3 regions of the Fictibacillus sp. b24 genome follow, and region 1 is predicted to be linked to each of the others. Evidence: riboswitches for the same ligand, from Rfam matches in the RefSeq annotation. Region 1 holds a riboswitch; each other region holds the start of a gene.
What was found. Region 1 has a riboswitch for thiamine pyrophosphate ahead of thiD (bifunctional hydroxymethylpyrimidine kinase/phosphomethylpyrimidine kinase). Riboswitches for the same ligand answer to the same signal wherever they lie in the genome.
Positions count from the first base shown of each region.

Region 2: another riboswitch for thiamine pyrophosphate. It lies ahead of thiT (energy-coupled thiamine transporter ThiT); the one in region 1 lies ahead of thiD (bifunctional hydroxymethylpyrimidine kinase/phosphomethylpyrimidine kinase).
Region 3: another riboswitch for thiamine pyrophosphate. It lies ahead of tenA (thiaminase II); the one in region 1 lies ahead of thiD (bifunctional hydroxymethylpyrimidine kinase/phosphomethylpyrimidine kinase).

Region 1 is NZ_JAUCES010000005.1:2,578,739-2,582,892, forward strand. It holds gene thiM (hydroxyethylthiazole kinase) at 1-745, opposite strand, end outside; gene thiD (bifunctional hydroxymethylpyrimidine kinase/phosphomethylpyrimidine kinase) at 732-1,544, opposite strand; TPP riboswitch at 1,653-1,761, opposite strand; gene QUF49_RS13315 (IDEAL domain-containing protein) at 2,134-2,364, shown strand; gene QUF49_RS13320 (DUF4349 domain-containing protein) at 2,503-3,417, opposite strand; gene QUF49_RS13325 (SEC-C domain-containing protein) at 3,612-4,154, shown strand, end outside.
Region 2 is NZ_JAUCES010000005.1:2,193,256-2,197,409, reverse strand. It holds gene pknB (Stk1 family PASTA domain-containing Ser/Thr kinase) at 1-95, shown strand, start outside; gene rsgA (ribosome small subunit-dependent GTPase A) at 98-988, shown strand; gene rpe (ribulose-phosphate 3-epimerase) at 988-1,635, shown strand; TPP riboswitch at 1,656-1,762, shown strand; gene QUF49_RS11295 (hypothetical protein) at 1,841-2,017, opposite strand; gene thiT (energy-coupled thiamine transporter ThiT) at 2,058-2,627, shown strand; gene QUF49_RS11285 (thiamine diphosphokinase) at 2,624-3,268, shown strand; gene spoVM (stage V sporulation protein SpoVM) at 3,375-3,455, shown strand; gene QUF49_RS11275 (hypothetical protein) at 3,650-3,772, shown strand; gene QUF49_RS11270 (hypothetical protein) at 3,804-3,953, shown strand; gene rpmB (50S ribosomal protein L28) at 3,925-4,113, opposite strand.
Region 3 is NZ_JAUCES010000005.1:1,875,806-1,879,959, forward strand. It holds gene QUF49_RS09685 (ABC transporter ATP-binding protein) at 1-1,062, opposite strand, end outside; gene QUF49_RS09690 (ECF transporter S component) at 1,077-1,658, opposite strand; gene tenA (thiaminase II) at 1,651-2,364, opposite strand; TPP riboswitch at 2,779-2,886, opposite strand; gene QUF49_RS09700 (manganese-dependent inorganic pyrophosphatase) at 3,100-4,029, opposite strand; gene QUF49_RS09705 (glutamate synthase subunit beta) at 4,139-4,154, opposite strand, start outside.

The DNA.
Region 1 (4,154 bases):
TGAGCATGAGAATCGCTAAAGCAGTCCGATTCAGAATGGAAAGTGTCTGGGTGCGTGCCTCTTTTCGATTCGCCTGATATAAAGCCACCATGGAGGTTGCAAAGCAGCCAGTACCAGTAACAAAAGCTAGCATGGGATCACCATGAGAAAGTATTATTGATTTCTCACCATCAGAAATGACATCTTTCTCTCCTGTCATCGCGATGAGACACCCCGTTTGTTTCGCAGCCGCCGAAGCAAGTTTGATCAAGTCTTCTTCAGAGCTTCCGAGTCCACCAATTTCGCCATCAACGCCCTTGCCTGTCCAGTCTCCTTTAGCAAGAAATTGTATCTCTGCAGCGTTTCCGCAAATTGTCAGAATTGTTCGGGGCCAGACCCCCTTCAATTGTGAATATTCTGATAATATCTCATTAACCACTTCTTGGCGGAAAGCGGACAGTCCTATTCCTACTGGATCGAGTACTACTGGTACTCCGCTCTGCATTGCTTTTCTACAAGCTAGAATCATAGACTTGGCAGTTGGTTCATCGAGCGTCCCGATGTTCAGGACAAGTGCATCTGCAACCCCTACAGCTTCTTCCACTTCACGTGCGTCATGAACCATCATTGGGCTTCCTCCAGCTGCTAGTACACCATTTGCAAGGAAATTCATTGTAACGTTATTGGTAATGTGATGTACTAGCGGCTTTTCTTTTCTAACGTCAGCTACAAACGCCTTCCATTCTTGAACTCTAGTATTGTTCATGTGCAATCCTCCTATAAGCAAAATGATTAACTGGTCCATGACCTGAACCGACTTCTATCCCATGTGCTATTGCGTTTTGAATAAACTTCTTCGCATGCTCAATTGCACTCTCAGCTTTCTTCCCGTAAGCCAGCTCTGCTGTAATGGCTGCAGAGAAGGTACATCCTGTTCCGTGTGTATTTTTCGTGTTAATACGCTTTTCCACAAGTTCAACCCTCTCAACACCGTTATACAGAAGATCAGAAACATACTCCCCGCTGTCGAAGTGACCGCCTTTTATTACGACATAATCAGCACCACCATTAAACAGCACTTTTGCCGCTTCTGCTCTTGCTTCCTCACAATCTATCTTGATCCCTGTTAAAGCTTCTGCTTCAGGAATGTTAGGGGTGATGACTTTTGCAATCGGCAGCATATACGTTTTCATCGCATGAATTGCTTCCTCTCCTAAGAGAGTGGCACCGCCTTTTGCGATCATGACCGGATCGATAACCACGTTGTTCCATCCAAATTTTTCAATATAATAAGCAGTTCTTTCGATGTACTCTCCGGAAAACAACATGCCTGTCTTTACAGCATGAGGTTTCAAATCACTTCCAATCGAACGCAGCTGAGCCTCTAGTCCCTCTAACGAAACAGGAAACACCCCTTGAACGCCAACCGTGTTCTGAGCCGTTACTGCTGTAATAACAGACATTCCATAAACTCCAAACTCTTGGAACGTTTTCAGATCTGCTTGAATACCTGCTCCTCCACCGCTGTCTGATCCTGCAATGGTCAGTGCTTTACTTACTTTTATCAGCTGTGCCACAATATCGCCTCCTTATTACATACAAAAAGCCACCCGCAAGATTATTAGCGGGTGGCCATTACAGATTCATTAGCATTTGCATGAAAGAGAAGCTTGTAATCATCCACACCGCTTCCCTACGCCAGTATGATCTGGATCAGGTTCAAAGGGTCGAAGGCTACAACCTTCTCTCAGCTTTTTTATAAAAGCACCCCTAGCGGAAATGACTATATTGAATTAATTCCATCCTACCCACACAGTGTTCTAAATGTCAACGTTTTTTTCACTTAAGTGTTTCAAGTGTGTTTAAGCACCTTCAATTACGGGGAAATAGTAATTAACACACAATAACAACATAAAAAACACAGAACAAAAACATTTGTAACAAAATGGAGAATTAACAGAAATAAACATGACAAATCATTAACAAATTTACCAAAAGGTGGTGAAAAAGCGGTACATTGGAATGATTCTTAAAATTTTTTCAGAATTTTCAAATAAAATGGTTGTCATCGAGCACCTTGCTCAGTATACTAGTAGAAACCTAGAAACATAAAAGGTTAATTGGATAGGGAGATAATATAAGGAGGGAAACAGGATGAAAGACAAAAACACTTCTTTTAACAAAAACCAAAATGAGATGGTGCAGTACAAGCAACAAAAAAGAGACCCATTTGCCTTCAGCCTTATTGCTCAAATGGTATTGGATGAGGCCCTTCACAATTATTACAAAGAGTATTATGAAAGAGAAATCGACAATGCCTTAGATACAAAAGATAAAGAACGCTTTATGAAACTAACCTCAGAATACAAAGCGTTTCTCGGTTAAGGCTTCTTAAACGGTACACCTTTTATCAAAAGGTGCCGTGAAAGCCAAAACACCCTTTCAGCTAACGGATCGATATCCGCGCTGCAGAGGGTGTTTCTGACGTGCCCGTTAACTGACACTTATTAAAAACTCAATCAATCAATTCAACGTTGTCGGGGATTCCGGCTTTTTCTTTTGTGCTTTTTTCCTTTTCCACCATACCCAATATAGGACCGCGATTACAATTAGCCATAAAGGAGCTAGACCAACCAACGCAACGACTACAAAGGAGACCGCTGAAACCAAAAAATTCACAGTTTCCATAAACAGCATCTTCGTTTTTGCCCACGTATTCAATTCTTCTGTCTGAAACTTTTCTGCTTTTAAATTTTTCACTTCAAACTGTATCGTTACTGTAGAGTAATCACTTTGATTTTTCAAGAAGTTTAATCGTCCTTCAATCTGTTCGATCTCTTCCTGAACGGAAGCAAGGTCAGCTGATATTTTTAATAAGTCTTCTGTTCTCTGTGCATCCTTCATGAATGATTCCAATCGGTCTCTTACTTGCTGTTTTGCTTTTAAGCGGGAAGAAAGATCTACATACTCTTCTGTAACATCTTCTCCCCTTACATTTTCGTGTGGTGTTCCTTTACTTAATTTTCGAACCTCACCTAAAAACGTTCGAAAACCATCCATTGGAACCCGGACAACCATCGTGCCAGATTCATACCCCTTCTCACCTGCACTTGTATTCGATTCCACGATATAGCCGCCCTTATTCTCAACCATATTGCGAACCATTTCCATCGTATTCTGCAATTTATCAACTGAAATCTGCATGTCTGCGTTATAGATGACTTTTCTTTGATCTTTAATCTGTTGCATTTTATCTCCACTAGTATCCGAATCAGCTTTCGACTTTCCTTCTTCTGAAGCATTTTCCATCTTTGCATCTGAACTGCCACCGGCAAAATCTTGATCGCTAGCCATCTTGCTTTCAGACTTATCATTGCTGCTGCACGCGCTCAAGAGGAGCACGGCGATAAATACCCACACTTTCCATTTTTTCCACATATCGTATTTCCCCCTTTTCACCTTAGACGCTTTAAAAGAAAAAAAGGTTTCAACCCCCATAAAACCTACCTATTTAATGTTTTTTTCTCATCTCGTTTTATGATAAAATGTTGTCTGATGATATGGAAGTATGAAAAAAAGCCGATTTATGCTAGTATGTACAGGATAAGTAAGTGGTTTACTGGAGGAATAGCATGTCAATGATAGGAAGAAACGATCCGTGCTATTGTGGCAGCGGAAAAAAATATAAAAAATGTTGCTTACATAAAGAAGAGCAAACACGCGAAGTATCCTTCCACCAAGAAGGACTCATTAAATTCGCGCTTGAGAACTTTCAACAGGACTTAGCAGCACGCACATCACAATATGTTAAAAAGTATCCTGTTGCCAAAGACCAAGAACAAACATACGCAAATATCGCGGTATGCTGGGAAATATTCTGCTCAAAAATTCAGGATGGAAAGACGCCTGTTGAACTTTATGTCGAACAAGTAAAGAGCACGGTTAAACCGGAAGTTGCAGAAATTCTGGCTGGTTGGATAACAGCAGCACCTTCTCTTTATAAAGTTTTGGAGCAAAAAACAGGGTTCATCTTTACGGTTCAGGATATTTGGTCAGAGAAAGTATTCGATGTAACCATCAATGCTGCTGAAAAACCAAAACAAGAGAGTGCACTACTCGGAACACTCGTTTCAAACGGCATCAACCACGAATTTTATGTTGGTTATGTAGAAATG
Region 2 (4,154 bases), 390 kb from region 1:
ACGGAAAAGAAAAGAACGCTGAGACAATTAAGTACGATGATGTTAAAACTGCCAATGGAAGAATGGAAGATGAGGAAGGGGACGATGGTGATTAAGCATGCCTGAAGGAAGAATTGTTAAAGCCCTCGCTGGTTTTTATTACGTTAAGGAAAATGGAAAATCAGAAGTTTTCCAATGCAGAGGCAGAGGAAACTTTCGCAAAAAGAAAGTGAATCCGTTGGTCGGTGACTGGGTAGAGTATGAATCAACCAACATTACAGATGGATACATTCTTGATGTGAAAGAACGGAAAAACGAACTTGTCCGTCCGCCAATTGCTAACGTAGACCAAGCAATCCTTGTTTTTTCAGCAACAGAACCAGATTTTAGCACGCTTTTATTAGACCGATTCCTCGTTCACATTGAAGCAAATGATATTCTGCCTGTGATCTGTATTTCAAAAATGGACCTTGTTCAACAATCAGAAGAAATGGATGAGATTCAGAAATATATTGAAATCTACAAACAGTTAGGATACGAGGTAATTCCGACCTCAACGAAAACAGATGATAGCTTGGATTTGTTTTATCCGTTGTTCAAAGACAAAGTAACGGTCTTTGCGGGACAGTCAGGTGTAGGTAAATCATCTTTATTAAATGCTATAAATCCAGAATTAATGCTTGAAACGAATGAGATCTCAACCCATTTAGGCAGAGGGAAGCATACGACACGGCATGTAGAATTAATTCTGTTTGGCAACGGATTAGTTGCGGATACACCCGGATTTAGTTCACTGGATTTTATGAATATCGAGGCGGAAGATTTATCGATGTATTTTCCAGAGATGGATGAACTGCGCGGTGATTGTAAATTTAGAGGATGTTCGCACACATCTGAACCAAAATGTGCTGTAAAAAAAGGTGTTGAAGACGGAGCTGTTCCGCAATTCCGATACGACCATTACGTAAGTTTTTTACAAGAAATAAAAGAACAAAAACGGAGGTACTAATGATTAAAATAGCTCCTTCCATTCTTTCGGCTGATTTTTCGAAGTTAGGCGAAGATATTAAAGCTGTAGAAGAAGCTGGTGCGGATTACATTCATGTAGACGTTATGGACGGTCATTTCGTTCCGAATATAACGATTGGACCGCTTGTCGTTCAAGCCATTCGCCCAGTTACTAAGCTCCCTTTAGATGTACATTTAATGATTGAAAATCCTGACCAATATATCGAAGCATTTGCACAAGCGGGTGCAGACATTATATCTGTTCATGTTGAAGCAACTCCGCACTTGCATCGAACGGTTCAATTTATAAAAAAACAAGGAGTAAAAGCGGGTGTGGTCATCAATCCAGCTACACCGGTTGAACTCATTAAACACATCATCCAAGATGTTGATCTTGTTTTACTCATGACCGTAAATCCGGGGTTTGGTGGGCAAGCATTTATTGAAAGTGTTGTTCCAAAAATCAGAGAAGTTGCCGACCTTGTGAAGACACACGGGTTAGACGTAGAGATCGAAGTGGACGGTGGAGTGAATCCGGAAACCGCACAACTCTGCATAGAAGCAGGTGCTAATGTATTAGTAGCCGGTTCTGCCATTTATGGAAAAAAAGATTTAAAGGATGCAATTCAATCCATCCGTGGTGTATAATTGAACCAAATAATAAAATAAGCAACCACAGGGGGAGTCCTTTAAAGGGCTGAGAGGGGAGTGTTCTCCCGACCCTTTGAACCTGAAGCTGGATCATACCTGCGTAGGGATGTGGAGTCGTATGACTTTTTGTATTCAAATGAGATGAATCCTAAAGCAACCGCGCTCACATGCCGGTTGCTTTTTTTATTTGCTTTTATTGCAATCAAGTGTGGTTGATGCTTTGTAGCTTTTGAAAGTGGTTGATTTCCGTTACAGGTGCTTCGCTTTCCGCGGGGCAGGCGGTGAGCCCCTTGCCGCTTTGCGCCCTAAGGGTCTCACCTGACCGCTTGTCCCGCAGGAGTCTCGCACCTTTCACTTCAATCAAATTGCATGAAGGCATGAAAAAAGATTTTTGAAAAAGAAAAAAAGGAGGATAAACAATGAAGAACAACAATATTTCTTTACTAACAGAAATAGCTATTATGTCTGCTCTGTCATTGATCTTAGGCATGATTAAATTTGCTGGTCCGTGGCCGCAAGGCGGGTCTGTATCTCTTGAGATGGTTCCAATCTTCTTGATGGCCTTTAGAAGAGGCTTTAAAGCAGGTGTATTTACTGGATTAGCGGTAGGCCTTCTTCAGCTTCTTGTTAACCCTTATGTAGTACACCCAGCTCAAATGATTCTAGACTATCCGTTAGCGTTTGCTCTAGCAGGTGTTGCAGGTGCGTTTGCGCCGTCATTGGCACAAAATAAATCGAAAAGAACGATTCTAATGGTTACGGGTATCTTTGTCGGCTGTTTATTAAGAACGATCTCGCACGTTTTATCAGGAGTTATCTTCTTTAGTGATTTAGCGGAAGAAATGAACATATGGCTTTATTCATTTATGTATAATGGTTCATTCATGATTGTTATTTTTGTAATAACGTCACTTGTGGTCATTCTTTTAACAAACACGGCTCCTAAATTATTGCATGCTGCACGAAGCGGATACACCCGAGCAGCATGAAAATAAGAATCGTTGCAGGTGGCCCTGAGCATTTGATACCTGATCTAAATGCCTACCATAGTTCACCTGAGTGTGTGTGGGTAGGTGTGGACAGGGGCACATTGTATCTGATAGAAAAACATATCATCCCAAATTATGCTTTTGGGGATTTTGATTCAGTTACAGATATTGAAAAAAGAAAGATTCTGCAAACTCAGATTAATATAAATCAATATCGTCCAGAAAAAGATGCTACAGATATGGAAATCGCTTTAGAATGGGCGTTGAAACAGAATCCAGAGGAAATCTTGTTGTTTGGTGCCTCTGGAGGAAGGCTGGATCATGAGCTGATGAACATACAGCTACTATATAAGAGCCGGCATAACTCAGCTTCTATAAAACTAATCGATATAAAAAATGAAATCTCACTTCACATGCCAGGCAGCTACAAAATTGATCATGATGAAAAATACCATTATATTTCTTTTCTTTCACAGACTGATGAGGTAAAAGGAATAACATTGGAAGGTTTTAAATACCCTTTAAGACATGCAGTTTTAAATGCTGGATCGTCATTATGCATCTCTAATGAGCTTGTAAATAAAAGTGGTACTTATTCTTTCGACTCCGGCATAATATTGATGGTAAAGAGCCGTGATTAAAAAAATTACGGAATACAGGCCCCAATGCACCTTTTTATAAAAAGGGGAATAAAGTATTTTATTGTTTAGCTCTTATCATTTTTTATGGGCCTGGAGGAGGGGTAAGATGAAATTTTATACCATTAAACTTCCTAGATTCTTAGGGGGATTCGTACGTGCCATCTTAGGTTCTTTTAAAAAAGGATAACAAACAAAAAAAGCGCCCAGTGCGCTTTTTTTGTTTGTGTACAGATCCTGCTGATGAATGTGGTTACTGTCGGCTTGTGCAAAAATACTGTCCACTTAGATATTATGTACGAAAAGACTCTTTTCTAAAGGCTGTTTTCTATAAGATTGTTGCCTTCAAATATTGTCTTCTATGAAGGTTGATTGGAGTGCAAGGTGCGAGACTCCTGCGGGACAGGTGGGCAGTCCGAAAAGTGGAAGTGGCTCGTTCAGCCCCGACAAGCAAAAGGTGAACGGCAAGGAAGGCGCACTTTGCCTTTTTGGCCGTTTAACTTTTGACCTCGAGGGGCTAGCCACTGCAACTAGACAGGTGAGACCCTTATGGCGCAAAGCGGCAAGGGGCTCACCGCCTGCCCCGCGGAAAGCGAGCACCTGGAACGGAAATCAACTACTTCCAAAAAAAAAACAGCAGCGGCAGCTGCTGTTTTTATTTATACACGTTCAACTTTACCTGATTTAAGGGCACGAGCAGAAACGTATACGCGCTTAGGCTTTCCGTCCACAAGAATACGAACCTTTTGGACATTAGCTCCCCAGCTTTTCTTTGATTTGTTCATTGCGTGAGAACGCTTGTTACCAGTTTTAGGTCCTTTTCCAGTAATAAAACATTTACGAGCCATAGTAGGTGAACCTCCTTTACAGCAAAAAAGCTTTGCATCAA
Region 3 (4,154 bases), 700 kb from region 1:
TAATCCATATGTCATTTCATCGTATACGGAATTTGTTAAAAATTGAAATTCAGGGTTTTGAAAAACGAGATAAGCTAAGCCATACAAATCATTAATTTTCGTTATGGTAAAATCGTTCATTTGATAGGTGCCAGATGTTTTTATCAGCTGCATTAGCGATAATAATAGCGTACTCTTACCTGCACCGTTCTCTCCTCCTACCATTATCCACTCTCCAGAATGAACGGTTGTGCTTTCTAACGATATTTTTAATTGCTTGTTACGATACCCCTTAAAGCTTTCTAGATACAATTTGTTATGTTGCATACACTGGATCGTCGAACAGCTTTCCTTTTTGTATTCGTTCCATGCACCTGGATACCAAATGCCATACTGTTTAAGTTTCTCTTTGTATTGTGAAAAAATGGTGGAAGAATCCCCATCAGCAAGAATTCTTCCTTCAGGAGTAAAAACGATTATACGGTCAACAAAATCAACGATCAGTTCAATTTTGTGCTCCACTATAATTATCGTTTTATCCTCGCCAATCTTTTTTACAGTTTCCCAAATTTGCTCAGTACCACTTTCGTCAATTAGTGAAGTAGGTTCGTCTAAAAAAATGACATCGGGATCGAGTGCTAACACCGATGCGATAGCTAAACGCTGTTTCATTCCGCCTGAAAGGTTCTGAATCGGTGTATGGATATCATTCAAATGTAAACCTGCTTCATGCAATAACTCCTCTATCCTGCTTGGCATATCTTCTCTTGGGACTTGTAAATTCTCCAACACGAATGCTATTTCTTCATCGACATACGGCATACAAAACTGTGTTTCAGGATCTTGAAACACAAACCCCCATTTATCAGGGTTCTGTATACCTTCGCTTTTAATAGGAACTTCTACAGAATGAGGAATAATTCCAGAAAGAACTTGCAGGAGAGTAGATTTTCCACATCCAGAAGGTCCGAGCAAAAGCACTTTCTCTCCTTTTTGGAACGATAAATTTATATCTTTAAAGAGCAAGTCATCATCCCCTGGAAACTTTAATCTTAAATGTTTTACAGATGTTGCGGTATCCATTTCAGCCACCTCATTTATTGATCCAGTGCCTCATAATCTTCCTTTGATGAAGGGCGAACCAGTTTGGTCACTCCTGTTGCTTCTAGTGCTTTAGCGATTGAAACAGCTAACATTCCAGTAAAGATGATGGAGCCAATTAGCCTGAATACAATAAATAGTGTAAGATTCCATGTCGATAGATCACCAACATAACCTTTATAAAAGTCTAAAATGAAAGAGCCTGCACAAGCGCTTATCGCTGCGAGAGAAATAACAAATAAATCAAACCGCTTATAGCGAAAAGTCATAAGGACTAATTCTGCAAATAGTCCTTGAACAACACCATATAATAAAACTTCAAGCCCAAATTCAGACCCCATTAGAAATTCTCCTGAGGAAGCGGCAATTTCTGCTAAAAAAGCAACCCCTGGTTTTCGAATGATCAAGAAGGCAACGGTTGCAGCCATAAACCACATTCCATAGATCAATTGATCAATATGAAGCCCGAGCGGCTTAACCGCATAATAAAGAGGTCCCCACATTTTATAAATAATGCCGAACCCAATGGATATAACAATGGTTACTAGAATATCAGTTAACTTCAGTCCTTTATACATTTTTTGTTTCCCTCCCAACTTTTGTTGCAGCTGTGCCGTATGCAACTGGCCATTTTTCCAGTGTATAAGCCATTTCCCAGAATAAATATTCGTACTCACAGCTGATTAAGAAATGGCGAGTCATCTTATCCTTTTCCTGTTCACTTGCTATTTCTGCTAAATCATCCAACCGGTTAATTTGTTCTTGGACAAGTTGTGAAAACCACTCACCACCATAAGCTGAAATCCACTCTTGATAAATCGGTTCAAGTGGTGTGGCATCTTTAAAGCGTTCACCGATCTCGTGATAAATCCAATAACATGGGAGGATAGCAGCAATAATTTCTCCTAAGCTACCAGACTCTGCTACTCGGTATAGATGTGATGTATAATGGTACGCGGTTGGAGCGGGTTCAAAGTTCGCTAATTCTTCTTCGGTAACCTGTAGCTGTTTCATGAATGTTTCGTGAAGTGCTAACTCTGCATCATTCGTACCCTGTGCGTGAGCAGCCATTCTTGAAGTGGTGTATAGATCTTCAGCCCTTGCAGCTCCTATTGCTTGAACTCTAGCAAAATGAGACAAATAATAGGAATCTTGCAATACGTAGTATTTGAAGCATTCTAAAGAGAGGTCTCCTTCTGCAATACCTTTTACAAAAGGATGATGGAGATTTGCTTCCCAAATTGGATTGGCTTTTTCTCGTAAAGTTTCGGTGAATGTTTTCATGTGAATCCTCCTTGTTTTTTAAAATAAGGCTGTTTTCGTATTCATTGTTGCTTTTGAAAGTGGTTGATTTCCGCTCCAGGTTGCTTCGCTTTCCGCGGGGCGTACGGTGAGCCTCCTGCCGCTTTGCGCCCTAAAGGGTCTCACCTGACCGCTTCAAGGAAGATTCCTTGCTCCTGCGTCTACAAGTTAATGCTACCGTTGTAAGTTTCCTCGTCGCATGCCTTGCAAGAAGCTTATCATGTGGCGGGCACGCACCCTTACACTCAAATCAACTTATCTAAGAAGAGGCTTGAACGAAATCCCTCAAAAGCAACAATCTTTAAAAAAAGCCTTTAGAAAAGAACCCAACAAAAAAACCACTTTCAGCGAGAAAGTGGTTGTATATGGAGAATTAAACTCTATGTATGAATATAGGTCTCCGCAACACCACTTCCCTACGCTGGTATAATCCAGATCAGGTTCTAAGAGTCTCAAAGTCACACTTCGATCTCAGCCTTATGAAAGGCACCCCTAGTGGTTTTTAATATTTAGTTGGTTGTATGTTTTAAATAATAGCAGGCTAGTTTTGATTGTCAACAGTTTTTGAGTAAGTCTGCTTCGGGAGGACAATTTTAGACTCTCTCTTGGAAATGGTTGAATTCTATTCCATGACGGCGTGCGGTGAGCGAGTAGATTCAGGAAATCAAAAAAAAAAAGGCTAAAACCTAAATTGGTTTTGCCCTTTAAAGCCAACAATTACTTGCTCATCGCCTCAGTTAGTACTGGTACGATTTGCTTTTTACGAGAAACAACGCCTTTAAGAACCGCTGTATTGTTTTCTAATTTCACATTGTATGCATCTTCAACGGATTCTGCTCTTTTACCAAGTGTAAGAGCTGTAGAATCATTCGTTAAAATATCTGTTACAACGAACATGAATAGATCTAAGCCTTTTTCATCAATCACTTTTGAAATCGCACTTTCAAGTTCAGCTTGATGCTTTAATACATCACTAGCATCAACAGTATTTACTTGTGCTACTTCAACTTTACTAGGTCCGATATTGAATTCTTTAGCATCTAAAGAGATAAGCTCATCAACTGACTTATCGCTTAAGTCAGCACCTGCTTTAAGCATTTCAAGTCCGTAAGTTTCAGCATCTACGCCTGCAATTTCAGCTAGCTCACGTGCTGCTTCAACATCTTCTTCTGTACAAGTTGGTGATTTGAATAAAAGAGAATCAGAAATAATCGCAGAAAGCATCAGACCAGCGATGTTCGTTTCTACTTTAACGCCTTTTTCTTTGTACATCTTGTTCAGGATGGTTGCCGTACATCCAACAGGCTCTGCACGGTAGTATAGAGGATCGCTTGTTTCAAAGTTTGCGATTCGGTGATGATCAATGACCTCTAGTACTCGAACTTTGTCGATGTCGTTTGCACTTTGCTGACGTTCATTGTGGTCGACTAAAATAACCGAGTTTGTTTCAGCAGAAACATGTTCAACTAAACGCGGAGAGTCAGCTTTAAAGTAATCTAGAGCGTACTTTGTTTCACCATTAATTTCACCTAGGCGGATTGCTTCTACATTTTGTCCTAATTTAGACTTAAGATCAGCGTAAACGATTGCTGAAGTAATCGTGTCAGTATCTGGATTTTTGTGTCCAAAAATAAGTACTTTTTCCATGCTTCTACTCCTTATAAATACATAAATTATTTTTTGATAGCCAAGCCTTATTTTATCATATAAAAACAGCTTTTGGCTTTTGGAGTTTATTGTAGCATGGAAAAAAGCTCTAAGGCAAAACCGTA